2 regions of the Rhodopseudomonas sp. P1 genome follow, and region 1 is predicted to be linked to the other one. Evidence: riboswitches for the same ligand, from Rfam matches in the RefSeq annotation. Region 1 holds a riboswitch; the other holds the start of a gene.
The links. A riboswitch is a leader RNA that binds a small molecule or an ion and turns the genes downstream of it on or off. The one in region 1 is predicted to bind S-adenosylmethionine.

Region 1 (6,835 bases):
GTTCGCGAGGGGGCTCGATCACCCGCGCACGATCCACGTGCTGCCGAACGGCGACGTGCTGGTGGCAGAAACCAACGCGCCGGAACGCCCCGAAGAGGGCAAGGGCCTCAAGCGCCGGGTCGCCGAGTACGTCATGGGGCAGGCCGGCGCCCGGACGCCAAGCGCCAACCGCATCACCCTGCTGCGCGATGCCGACGGCGACGGCGTCGCCGAGATCCGCGAGACGTTCCTCCAGGGCCTCAATTCGCCGTTCGGCATGGCGCTGGTCGGTAACGACTTCTACGTCGCCAACACCGATGCGATCGTGCGTTTCCCCTACAATCCGGGCGACACCCGGATCACCGCAGCGGGCGAAAAGCTGGCCGATCTGCCGGCCGGCCCGCTCAATCATCACTGGACCAAGGATCTCGTCGCCAGCCCGGACGGCAGCAAGCTGTACGCGACCTCCGGCTCCAACAGCAACGCCGCCGAACACGGCATGGCGGTCGAGGAAAACCGCGCCGCCGTGATCGAGGTCGACCGGGAGAGCGGCGCGACGCGGCTGTTCGCGTCCGGCCTGCGCAACCCTAACGGTCCGGCCTTTCATCCCGAGACCGGCGAATTGTGGGTGGTCGTCAACGAGCGCGACGAGATCGGCAGCGACCTCGTGCCCGATTACATGACTTCGGTGAAGGACGGCGGATTCTACGGCTGGCCGTACAGCTACTTCGGCCAGCACGTCGATGACCGCGTCAAGCCGCCGCGGCCGGATCTGGTCGAGAAAGCGATCGTGCCGGACTACGCGCTGGGCAACCACACGGCCTCGCTCGGGCTCGCCTTCAACACCAGCGATCTGTTTCCCGACGCGATGAAGGGCGGTGCCTTCGTCGGCCAACACGGCTCGTGGAATCGCAAGCCGCACTCCGGCTACAAGGTGATCTTCATCCCGTTCGAAGGCGGCAAACCGTCCGGGCCACCGCGCGACGTTCTGGCCGGCTTCCTCAACGCCGACGAACAGGCGCAGGGCCGCCCGGTCGGTGTCGCGCTGGACCAGCGCGGCGCGCTGCTGGTCGCCGACGACGTCGGCAACGCGATCTGGCGGGTGACCCCGGCGGGTACTGAGGCAGCGTCCAATTGAACGGCCGCAAACCGACTGGAGCGGGCTCGATCGCGGTCATTCGGAGAGACTGGAGTCCTGCGCGACCAATCGTAGACGCTCCCGAAATCGCGGCCGTCAGAGTCACGACGATTGCGTTGTGGCGACGGCCAGCCCCGGCCAGACGAGAAACTGCTCGGCACTGACCTTCGTGACCGGCAATGTCTTCATGCTAGAACGATAGCATCCGGCTCGAACACAGCCAAGGCGATGAAGGAGCGGGATAGTCCGCCTCACGCCTTGAAGTGCTTGCTCAGCTTCAGGCCCTGGGCCTGGTAGTTGGAGCCGATGCGCTGGCCGTACATCGCGTCGGGGCGCGACAGCATCTTTTCGTAGATCAGGCGGCCGACGATTTGGCCATGCTCGAGAATGAACGGCACTTCGCGCGAGCGAACTTCCAGCACCGCACGGGCACCCGATCCGCCGGCGCCTTCGTAACCGAAGCCGGGATCGAAGAAGCCGGCATAGTGCACGCGGAATTCGCCGACCAAGGGATCGAACGGCACCATCTCGGCGGCGTAGTCCGGCGGCACCTGCACGGCTTCCTTCGAAGCCAGGATGTAGAATTCGCCGGGATCGAGGATCAGCGTGCCGTCGGGGCGGGCCGCGATCGGCTCCCAGAACTCGCCGACCGCATAGCCGCCGCGGCGATCGATATCGACGACGCCGGTGTGGCGCTTGGCGCGGTAGCCGACAAAACCGTCGGAGTTCTCGCCCGAGAGATCGACGCTGAGCGCGACGCCGCCGGTGAGGTCCGCGTCGTCGGCATCGACCAGCCGCTCGGCGTCGTGCAACGCGTCGAGCTCGTCCTGCTCCAGCGTGGCCTGGCCGACGCGGAAGCGCACCTGCGACAGCCGCGAGCCTTCGCGGAGCAGCACCGGGAAGGTCTTCGGGCTGATCTCGGCATAGAGCGGGCCGTGATAGCCGGCGCCGATCATGTCGAAGCGGCGGGTGCCGTCGGCGATCACCCGGGTGAATACGTCGAGCCGGCCGGTCGAGCTTTTCGGATTGGCGGCGGCCACGATGTGGCGCGGCATCGCCAGGCTTTCGAGCAGCGGCACGATATAGACGCAGTTGGTCTCCAGCACAGCGCCGTCCGACAGGTCGATCTCGTGCAGCTTCAGCTCGTCGATCCGCTCCGCCACGGTGCAGTCCGGCCCCGGCAGGAAGCTGGCGCGCACCCGGTAGGCGATCGGCCCGAGTCGCAGGTCGAGGCTGGCCGGCTGGATCTGGCTCTCGACGAACGGATAGTCCGGCAGGATCAGGCCCGACTCCGTCATCGCCGCGATCATGCGGTCGGGCAGAATTCCGTTGGCGTCGGGCGGCAGGGTGAACGGCACGATGTCGGTCCTTCGGAGCGCAAGCCATGCCCTCCGGGAAACTCAGATACGAGCTTCAACCGCTAGCCGAAGCCCGGCTTGACGGGAAGAGTACGGAGGATTAAGAGCCCGACTTATCCCGTGGTGATTTGAGCCGGCCGGCTTGCAGCCACGTTAAACAAGTCGCTAAACAGGCCGGGGACGTTGTGGTCCCGGCCCGAGGGTTGAGCCCCAGGCCGGTTTTTTTGTGCCCGCATCGTCCGATGTGGGCACGCTGGAGACCACATGTCCGAGTCCAAACCGACCATTCCCGTTCCCGCCACGGCCCATTTCCGCCGCGAGACCCGCCTGGTGCATTCCGGCAGCTTGCGCTCGCAATTCGGTGAGACGTCCGAGGCGCTGTTCCTGACCCAGGGCTTCGTCTACGAGAGCGCCGAGCAGTGCGAAGCGCGCTTCACCGGCGACGACGCCGGCTTCCAATATTCGCGGTTCTCGAACCCGACCGTGTTCAGCTTCGAGCAGCGGATGGCGGAGTTCGAGGGCGCCGAAGCGGCGCGCTCGGCCTCCACCGGCATGGCGGCGGTGACCGCCGCGATGCTGGCGCCGCTGCGCGCGGGCGATCACGTCGTCGCCTCCAAGGCGATGTTCGGCTCGTGCCGCTACGTCGTCGAAGACTTGCTACCGCGCTACGGCATCGAGTCGACGCTGGTCGACGGCCTCGATCTCGACCAGTGGCAGCGCGCGGTCCGGCCGAACACCAAGACGTTCTTCCTCGAGAGCCCGACCAACCCGACCCTCGACGTGCTGGACATCGGCGCGATCGCCGAGATTGCGCATGCCGCCGGGGCACGGCTCGTGGTCGACAACGTGTTCGCGACGCCGATCTGGCAGAGCCCGCTGCAGCTCGGTGCCGACGTCGTGGTGTACTCCGCCACCAAGCACATCGACGGCCAGGGCCGCTGTCTCGGCGGCGTGGTGCTGTCGTCGCAGGCGTTCATCGAAGAACACATCCAGATGTATCTGCGCCAGACCGGCCCGTCGCTGTCGCCGTTCAACGCCTGGGTGCTGCTGAAGGGCCTGGAAACGCTGGCAGTCCGGGTCGAGAAGCAGACCTCCAATGCGGCCGCGATCGCCGATGCGCTGGCTGGCCATCCGAAGGTGCCGCGCCTAGTGTATCCGGGCCGCGCCGATCACCCGCAGGCCGCCACGGTGAAAAAGCAGATGGGCGCCGGCTCGACGCTGGTCGGCTTCGAAGTGAAGGGCGGCAAGGCCGAGGCGTTCCGCTTCCTCAATGCGCTGCAGCTGGTGAAGATCAGCAACAATCTCGGCGACGCCAAGAGCCTCGTCACCCATCCGGCGACGACGACGCATCAGCGGCTGAAGCCGGAAGCGCGCGCCGAACTCGGCATCAGCGAAGGCTTCATCCGGCTGTCGGCCGGCCTCGAACACAAAGACGATCTGATCGAGGATCTGCTCGCCGCGCTCGACAAGGTGTGAGCGAGCCGCCGTCGGCAGCAACGTAAAGTATCGGGCGACGCAAAGCGTCGTCCGGGACTGTTTCGGTAACGTCGTGACCGGCGGTTACGTGACGTCGATCAGGTGATTGCGCGCGCGATGACCGCAGTCATCGCGTCGTTCGTTACATCGGCCGGAATGCCGTGACGTCGCTCGGACCGGCGGTGCCGAGGCGGACCTGGTCGACCGAGCGGATGATGCCGTCGCCGAGCAGCTGCGCGAAGCAGGCGTAGCCCCAATCGTTCATGTGCAACCCGTCGGCGATGACGAACTTGTCGAACGGGATGGCCTGCTGCTCGTGCCATTCCTTCATCACTTCGAACCGCGGGAAAATGCCGACACGGCGCAGCTCGGCGAGCCGGCCGAGCGCCTTGATCATCTTGCCGGCGTTCTCGCCGCGTTCGTTGACGCGCGGCACGTATTGCGGATCGACCAGCACGATATCGGCACCGGCGGACTGGATCGCCTTGATGCCGTCGTCGACCAGCTTGCCGGTGTCGGCCGGATCGAGGTTGCGCAGGATCGCGTTGGTGCCGACCTGCCAGATCACCAGATCGGGCTTCGCATCCAGCACCGTCGACTTCAGCCGCCGCATCATTTCGGGCGCGTCTTCGCCGCCCTTGCCGCTGTTGACCACGGTGATGTCGGAGGCCGGATAATGGCGGCGGAGCTGGGCCGCCAGCCGGTTCGGATAATTGAAGGCCGGCGACGTCGACCCGTAGCCCTGGGTGGAGGACGAGCCGAATGCCACGATCACCACCGGGCGGTGATCGGCCAGCTTGCGCGCCACCCGCGGCAAAGCTCCGATCGACTTGGCGCCGCCCTTCGGCGGCAGGCAGGGCACTCGGCCGAGGATGTCACCGGCCTGCTTGGCGACATCTTTGATCTTGTCGAGCGCGGCGCCCGCGACGGTTTTCTTGCGCTCGAGCGTAGAAACATCGACCTCGCCCTCGCCGGGCGCCACGACCGGCGCCGCCTCGGCAGCTGGCGGGGCTGGCTCCGATGGGGTCTGCGCGAAGCTTTGCGGAGGAGCGATCAGGAGGGACGCCGTCGCCAAAAACGCCGCGACGGCGGTCGATCTCAAAGGGCCGGAAACTCTCATTAACGCTGGGTCCTTGCCTCCGCCGGATCGGTCTGCGCAGCCTCGATGACGAATGCCATCAGCGCGCGCGCCAGGCAGTTGTGCACGCGCAGCGCCAGATCAATCCCCGGCGCCGGGCTGAACAGATCGAATTCGCCCGTCTCGTTCCAGTGGCGCATCAGAGAGAAGCGGTCGAACAGCGGGACGTCGTGTTCCTGCGCCACCACCCGCATCGCGTCGAGATACGGCGCCGGATTGATCATGGTCTCGGTGCGGGGACTATACTGCAAATTCATCAAGATGATGTCAGAGCCGGCCTGCTTCACCGCATCGATGCCCTGCCCCAACGCGGTGCGGAAATCGTCCGGGTCGATCGAGCGGATCGCGTCGAACGTGCCGGTCTGCCAGATCACCAGCACAGGCTTGCGTTCGGCGACCAGCGCCGCCAGCCCGGTGGCAATGTCGGCCGCGGTGCGCTTCGGCCGCATCTCGACCATCACGTTGATCGTCACGCCCGGGAAACGGTCGCGCAGCAGGGTCTGCAACCGGCCGGGATACGAGCTGTTTTCGGCCGACAGGATGGTGGAAGAACGGCTGCCGACCACCAGGATGTCGAGCTTGTGGGTGGTCTTCAGCGCCGCGGCGACGCCCTTCAGCTTGGCTTCGCTGGCCAGCAGATAGGCTGGCGGAACACAGGTGGGAGCATCCTCGGCGACGGCTGCGCGGGGCGACAAGCCGACCGCCGTGAGCAGCGCCACGGCCACCATCCACTTCAAGCCGGCCATCGCCACGGCCTTCATGCTGCATCGCCTCCTGCGAGGTCGGCGTCCGGTGGTGGTCGCGCCCCGGCCTTGCTCGCCACATTCTTGTACCACGAGAACAGCCACGCAGCGGCAGACATGATGCAAATCCCTGTCACACTGACGAAGAAATGCAGCACCGCGCCGCCGGAGACCTCCGCCAGGATGAAATAGCCGGCGAAAGCGAGAAAGATGCCAATGCAGAAGATCTCGAGCGAGTGCTGGCCGCACAGGATCAAGGGCCGCAACCAGGGCGAGTTCAAGGCCGGCCAGTCGCGCGGAATGAACCGCACCGTCAGGGCCGCCAGCGCCAGGAAGTGCGCGAACCGCAGCACGTCGAGGTTCGGCTTGTCGATCGGGTACATCCACTGCTCGAGCCATTTCGGCAGGGTGTGGAACAATTGCGGCGTGTACCAGGTCAGCGTGACGTAGAACGCCGCCACCAGATAAGCGGCCGCCAGCCACAGCGTGACCTTCGACGCCAGCACCCGCGACAGCCGCTTGGCTCCGCCCATCGCGCACCAGGCGCCGAACACGAACAGCAACTGCCAGGCGTACGGATTGAACACCCAGGCACCGCTCGGATATGCGGTCAGATGCAGGTCGAACTGCCAGGTCGCGGCGTACAGCAGCGTCGCCAGCCCCAGCGTGATGTCGGGCCATCGCCGCATCAGCCACAGGATCGGCGGCAGGAAGAACATCAGCACGATGTACAGCGGCAGCACGTCCATATTGACGGGGCGAAACCGCAGCAGCAGCGCCTGCACAATGGTGACGTCGGGCTGTTTGAGGAAGTCGAGGATGCCCATTTCCTCGGAGTACAGCGGGTTCTGGAAGCTGGTGGCGACGTAGGAGATCTCGGCCAGGAAGATCGTGAACAGGAACACGTGCGCGACGTAGATCTGCCAGACCCGCTTCAGGATGCGCGCCGCCGCGACCACGAAGCCGAGCTCGGTCATCGCCTTGCCGTACACGAAGGCCGCCG
Region 2 (6,835 bases), 370 kb from region 1:
TGATGGCTGCGTTGAGGTTCTGCGGGGTGACACCGCCCTTGGTGAGCAGCTGGCCGGCCTCGCTGTCTTTATCCAGCGACAGCGCAAGCAGCAGCCGCTCGACGGTGACGAAGCTGTCGCCCGCCTTCTCGGCGGCCTTCTCGGCGGCGTCGAACGCCCGGGCGGTCGCCGGGGCCAGATAGACCTGGCCGGCGCCCGAGCCGGACACCTTCGGCATCTTGCCGAGCGCCTCTTCGGTCGCCTTCAGGATCGCACGCGAATTGCCGCCGGCACGGTCGATCAGACCGCCCGCCAGCCCTTCGGAATCGTCGAGCAGCACTTTCAGAATGTGCAGCGGCGAGAACTGCTGATGGCCCTCTCGCATCGCCAGCGATTGCGCCGACTGGATGAAGCCGCGCACACGTTCGGTATATTTTTCTACGTTCATTGGTTCGGTCCCTCAGCCTGCCCTCGGCGCCTTCGAAAAGCGCGCCCGACGGCATCTTCATTGGGGTTCCGCCGGCCGCGCTGACATTCCTCAGCCGGGGGCGGTCGTCACCGTGCGGACCGCATCGGCTTGACGGAAATGTGGGCATCTGTTCCGGCAAACGGAAGGCCCCGGCTCACATTTTCGTGGGCTGCCGAAGCCGGCGCGATCCCTTAAAGACCCGCCATGACAGACCTTGCACTCGCCTCCGTCGCCTCGATCTACCGCTATCCGGTCAAGGGCTTGTCGCCCGAGCCGTTACCCACCGTCGCCCTGGATGTCGGCCAGACCTTGCCCGGCGACCGGGCGTTCGCGATCGAAAACGGGCCGATCGGGTTCGACCCGGCCAATCCCCGCTACTTCCCCAAGATCAGGTTTCTGATGCTGATGCGCAACGAGCGGCTCGCCGCCCTGCGCAGCCGTTATGACGCCGCGACCGGCGAGCTCAGCATCTCCCGCGACGGCGCCGAACTGGCCCGCGGCGATCTTCGGACCGAACCCGGCCGGGCCGCGATCGAGGGGTTCTTCGCCGGCTATTGCGCCGACGAGCTGCGCGGACCGCCCAAGCTGCTGGCCGGCCAAGGCCACAGCTTCTCGGACGTCGCGCGCAAGGTGGTGTCGATCATCAACCTCGCCAGCGTCGCGGCGCTGGAAGCCATGATCGGCCGCCCGGTCGATCCGCTGCGCTTCCGCGGCAACCTCTATGTCCAGGGCTGGCCGGCCTGGCACGAATTCGACCTGATGGACCTGACGCTGCTGATCGGCAACGTCAAGCTCAAGGTGGTCAAACGCATCGTCCGCTGCGCCGCCACTAATGTCGACCCGCAGACCGCCGCCCGCGACATGGCGATCCCCGAGACCCTGCAGCAGAACCTCGGCCACGCCGATTGCGGGGTCTATGCCGAAGTGATCGAAGCCGGCGACCTCGCGCAGGGCGATGCGGTGCAGGTCGAGCAGGCGGCGTTGTTCGCGTAGCGTGCTTGCAGGATCGCGCTCAACACCCCTGAGGTCATCGCCGGGCTCGACCCGGCGATCCATCTTCTTCGAAGAGGCGCGCTCCGCGCGCGATGGATCCGCGGGCCTTCGCCGCGCCGAAGCGGCTTCGGCCGCGCAGGCGGGTCGAGCCCGCGGATGACGTTGTGCCTTGAGGGAAGCTCCTCGCCTCAGCTCGACGGCATCACGTAGGCGTAGATGCGGCTCTTCGAATACACCGACTCGGCGACGCGGTGGCTGTGATTGCCAGACACCACGATCGGGTTGCCGTTCGCATCGATGCCGCTGACGACGCCGACATGGCCGCCGCGCTTGCCGCGCGACATCACCGCGATCGCGCCGACCTGCGGACCGGAGATGCGCTGGCCGTAGCGCGCGAACGAACTCGCCATGTCCGAACCGGTGCCCTGATGGCCGGTGCGCTCAAGCACCATGTTCATGAACCGCGCACACCACAGCGCACGACGGCCGGTCGGATTGCCGCTGCCGATGTAGCTGCGCGCAGCTTCCACCAGGCTCGAGCCGGTACCGCCGCCATTCCACGACTGCGTTTGGAAGTCCTGCTGCTGGGCGGCGAGGCGCTGACGACGGCTGGTGCGCTTCTGCGTCGCGGGCTGCAGCTGCGGCTGCGCCATCGCGGCCGAGACATCCATGGCCGGATCGTTAGCGGGGAAACCGAAAGCCGACGGCGCGACCTCCGCCTGCTGCTGCGCGATGCGGCCGTGACGGCGCCAAGCGTGCGAGCGACGATGATGGTGCGCGTGACGAGACGCGGAGTGATGCGAATAGCTGGACGCGTGAGCGTGGTGACGATGCAGCGGCTTGGCCGATGCGGGAGCGGCGATCGCCGCGAGCGCCACGAACGACAGGGCGGCAGCGACGAAGCGGAACAATCCAAACGCAGAAAACACAACCATACAGACTCTCTCTCCCGGAACTCCTCGAGACGCGCCGACCCGCACGGGCCGACATCGGGGTCGACGCGTTAATCGATCAGGGATGGCGAGAGGATGGCTTTGAGAAAGCGAGAGTCAGATTTTAGGGGAAATTTCGAGGAAATTTCATGATACGCAACATTTGTACACGTATCGCGTGCGGTGAACTGATCACCGCACGTATTAACGACTTATTAAGTACGACTAAGGTGCCACGTAGTCGGCGGCCTGCAGCGGCGGTTTTTTCTGCGCGCGGCTGAGCAAAAACACCCCCTGCTCACCAAACATATTCCAGAACCACCACGGCGCATTCAGCCGCAGCGGCCGACCGTAGCGGTCGAGCGCCACCGCGCGCTCCATCTTGACGCCGATCTCATCGCACAGCCCGATGAAGTCCTTGATCGTACAGAAGTGAATGTTCGGCGTGTCGTACCAGGTCGCCGGCAGGTTCTCGGTGCGCGGCATCTGACCGTGGATCAGCAGCTGCAGCCGCATGTTGATGTAGCCGAAGTTCGGAAACGACACGATCGCGCGGCGACCGATCCGCAGCAGATTCTCCAGCACCTCTTTCGGCTGCCGCGTCGCCTGCAGCGTCTGCGACAGGATCACGTAGTCGAACGCATCGTCGACGTAGTGATCGAGGTCGGTGTCGGCGTCGCCCTGCACCACCGCAAGGCCGCGCGCGACGCAGCGATTGACGCCCTCGCGCGACAGCTCGATGCCGCGGCAATCGACGCCGCGGGATTCGAGGAGCTGCATCAGATCGCCTTCGCCGCAGCCGACGTCGAGCACCTTCGAGCCGGTCTCGACCATATCGGCGACCAGCAGATGGTCGGCACGATGCACGCGCAGTTGCGGACGCGCGTTATCTTCCAGCGGCAAACCTTCCTGCACCGACATGATCAGTGCTCCGCCTTGCCGAGGCCGCGCGCAGTGCCGGCCGATTGCAGGAAAGCGCGCGCGATATCGATGAACTCCGGCTCGTCGAGCAGGAACGCGTCGTGGCCCTTGTCGGTGACGATCTCGGCGAACGAAACCCGTGCGCCGCCGGCGTTCAGGGCATGCACGATGGCGCGCGATTCCGACGTCGGAAACAGCCAGTCCGAGGTGAACGACACGACGCAAAACCGCGTTTGCGTGCCGCGGAACGCGGCAGCCAGCACGCCGTCATGGTCGGCCGCGATATCGAAGTAATCCATCGCACGGGTCAGATACAGATACGAGTTGGCGTCGAACCGCTCGACGAAGGAGGAGCCTTGATAGCGCAAGTAACTCTCGACCTGGAAATCGGCGTCGAACGAAAACGTCGGCAGGTCGCGATCCTGCATCTTGCGGCCGAACTTGCGATGCAGCGCCGCGTCCGACAGGTAGGTGATGTGCGCGGCCATCCGCGCCACCGCGAGGCCGCGATGCGGGAAACAGCCGTGCTCGAAGTAGCGGCCGTGCTGCCAATCCGGATCGGCCATCACCGCCTGGCGGCCGAGCTCGTGGAAGGCGATGTTCTGCGCCGAGTGCCGGGTCGCGCAGGCGATCGCCAGCGCCGAGAACACCCGCTCCGGGAACGCCACCGACCATTGCAGCACCTGCATGCCGCCCATCGAGCCGCCGACGACGCAGAACAGTTTGTCGATGCCGAGCCGGTCGATCAGCATCGCCTGGGCGCGCACCATGTCGGGGATGGTGATGACCGGGAAATCCAGCCCCCAGGGCCTGCCGGTGGCGGGGTTGGTGGAGGCGGGGCCGGTGGAGCCCATGCAGCCGCCGATCACGTTCGAGCAGATCACGAAAAAGCGGTCGGTATCGATCGGCTTGCCGGGGCCGACCAGGGTCAGCCAGCCGCCGGGTTTGCCGGTAATCGGATGCACGTTGGCGATGTGCTGATCCATCGTCAGGGCGTGGCAGACCAGGATGGCGTTGCTCTTGTCGGCGTTCAGCGTGCCGTAGGTCTGGTAGGCGATCTGGAATGGGCTGAGCTCGATGCCGCAATCCAGCGGCAGCGGCTGGTCGGCCCCGAACTGCGCGATGAGCGAATGCGGGTGGTCGACCTCCTGGGTCCGCTCGCCGGCGGCGATCTTCTGTCCCTTCACCGAATGGATATTCATCATACGCCTGCCAACGGCCTCGACATCCCGGGATGCCCCGGTTCGACCTCAGATAAGAACGGCAGGGCGAATAAAAAACCCGGCCTGAACATTGGTTCGGCCGGGATCGGAACTGTCCCCGGCCTGTTTAGCGAGTTGTTTAACGTGGCTGCAAGCCGGCCGGCTCAAATGACCACGAGTTCTGGTCCGGACGATAATTGCAAAGCCGAAAGCCGTCAACACGACGGCCGCGCAGCCTGGCCCGGAAAGGGTCAATGTTTCCTTTGCCTTCGCTGCCCCCGTTTCTTAAGCAGAAGGACGCACCGCGGCACCGCCGCGACTGCCGATCCCCGTTTCTGTCCGAGGTTCTAAAAGCAATGACCAAGCCGCCCTCGCCGCCGTCGCTCGCCGACCTGCGCCAGGAGATCGACAGCATCGACGAGCAGGTGCACCAGCTGCTGATGCAGCGCGGCGAGATCATCGACCGGCTGATCGCCGTGAAGCAGACCCAGGAGGTCGGCTCGGCATTCCGCCCGGCGCGCGAGGCCGACATGATGCGGCGGCTGGTGCAGCGGCACCACGGCATCCTGCCGCTCGACACCGTCGAGAGCATCTGGCGGGTCATCATCGCGACTTTTACCTATGTGCAGGCGCCGTTCTCGGTGCACGCCGACCAGTCGCTCGGCGAGTCGGCGATGCGGGATTCCGCCCGCTTCCATTTCGGCTTCACGGTGCCCTACGTGGCGCACTTCTCGGCGTCGGCGGCGGTCGAGGCGGTGGCGAAATCCAAGGGCGACCTGGCGCTGGTGTCGGCGACCTCGGGCAACAATCCGTGGTGGCTGGCGCTGGAAGCCGACGGCGCGCCGAAGATCATCGCCCGGCTGCCGTTCATCGAGCGCGCCGACCACCCGGCCGCGCTGCCGGTCTTCGTGGTGTCCCGGGTCGCCGACAGCGCCATGGTCACCGAGGTCGAGACCTGGAGCATCCGGGTGTCGGGCTGGAGCGCCGATACCGCCCGGGCACTGTCACCGCTGGCCGAGGTCGTGGCGGTGCCGGATACCGCTTTTGACGGCGCCGCCCTGCTGGTGTCGATCCCGGCGCCCGGCGGCCTCGATCAGATCAAGGCTGCTCTGATCGCAGCGGGGGCCTCCCTCCGTTCGTCGGCCCTCGTCGGCAGCCACGCAAGGCGCTATACGGTGCCCCCGAGCGGCAAGTCCGCGTAATTGCCGGCTCTCAGCCGCCCGACGATTTTTCCGGAGTTGACGATGTCACGTCCCGTGCCGAATCCCGGCATCCTCGATATTGCGCCCTACACCCCTGGCAAAAGCCCGGTGGCCGAACCCGGCCGCAAGGTGTTCAAGCTCTCGGCCAACGAGACCCCGTTCGGCCCGTCGCCGCACGCGATCGCGGCCTATAAGAGCGCGGCGGATCATCTCGAGGACTATCCGGAAGGCACCTCGCGGATTCTGCGCGAAGCGATCGGCAAGGCCTACGGCCTCGATCCCGACCGCATCGTCTGCGGCGCCGGCTCGGACGAGATCCTCAATTTGCTGGCGCACACCTATCTGGCGCCCGGCGACGAGGCGATTTCGAGCCAGCACGGCTTCCTGGTGTATCCGATCGCCACGCTGGCGAACGGCGCCAAGAACGTGGTCGCGCCCGAGAAGAACCTGACCACCGACGTCGACGCGATCCTGGCAGCGGTGACGCCGAACACCAAGCTGGTGTGGCTCGCCAACCCGAACAATCCGACCGGCACCTACATCCCGTTCGACGAGGTCAAGCGGCTGCGCGCCGGCCTGCCCAGCCATGTGGTGCTGGTGCTCGACGCCGCCTATGCCGACTACGTGATGAAGAATGACTACGAGCTCGGCATCGAACTGGTATCGACCACCGAGAACACCGTGCTGACCCACACCTTCTCCAAGGTGCACGGCCTCGCCGCGCTGCGCGTCGGCTGGATGTTCGGCCCGGCCAATATCGTCGATGCGGTCAACCGCATTCGCGGGCCGTTCAACGTCTCGGTGCCGGCGCAGCTCGCTGCGGTCGCGGCGATCCAGGACACCGGCCATGTCGAGCGCTCGCGCGCCCACACCGACAAGTGGCGCAACACCCTGGCCGAAGAGCTGCCGAAGCTCGGGCTGACGGTGACGCCGAGCGTCTGCAACTTCGTGCTGATCCACTTCCCGACCACCAAGGGCAAGACCGCGGCGGAAGCCGACGCGTTCCTGACCAAGCGTGGCCTGGTGCTGCGCGCGCTCAACAATTACGGCCTGCCGCATGCGCTGCGCATGACCATCGGCACCGACGAAGCCAACGCGCTGGTGCTGGAAAACTTGCGCGAGTTCATGGGCCAGCCA

Region 2: linked by a shared signal. The riboswitch ahead of metX (homoserine O-acetyltransferase MetX) and the one ahead of LRC39_RS24215 (O-succinylhomoserine sulfhydrylase) in region 1 are both predicted to bind S-adenosylmethionine.

What each region holds. Positions count from the first base shown of each region.
Region 1 is NZ_CP088006.1:5,236,724-5,243,558, forward strand. Features, by position in the region: gene LRC39_RS24205 (PQQ-dependent sugar dehydrogenase) at 1-1,117, shown strand, start outside; gene LRC39_RS24210 (2'-deoxycytidine 5'-triphosphate deaminase) at 1,369-2,475, opposite strand; SAM riboswitch at 2,586-2,665, shown strand; gene LRC39_RS24215 (O-succinylhomoserine sulfhydrylase) at 2,740-3,951, shown strand; gene LRC39_RS24220 (SGNH/GDSL hydrolase family protein) at 4,094-5,071, opposite strand; gene LRC39_RS24225 (SGNH/GDSL hydrolase family protein) at 5,071-5,850, opposite strand; gene LRC39_RS24230 (OpgC domain-containing protein) at 5,847-6,835, opposite strand, start outside.
Region 2 is NZ_CP088006.1:4,861,752-4,868,586, forward strand. Features, by position in the region: gene clpB (ATP-dependent chaperone ClpB) at 1-427, opposite strand, end outside; gene LRC39_RS22460 (MOSC domain-containing protein) at 653-1,441, shown strand; gene LRC39_RS22465 (TIGR02594 family protein) at 1,630-2,376, opposite strand; gene metW (methionine biosynthesis protein MetW) at 2,599-3,294, opposite strand; gene metX (homoserine O-acetyltransferase MetX) at 3,297-4,496, opposite strand; SAM riboswitch at 4,603-4,682, opposite strand; gene LRC39_RS22480 (chorismate mutase) at 4,853-5,698, shown strand; gene hisC (histidinol-phosphate transaminase) at 5,741-6,835, shown strand, end outside; gene LRC39_RS22490 (prephenate/arogenate dehydrogenase family protein) at 6,835-6,835, shown strand, end outside.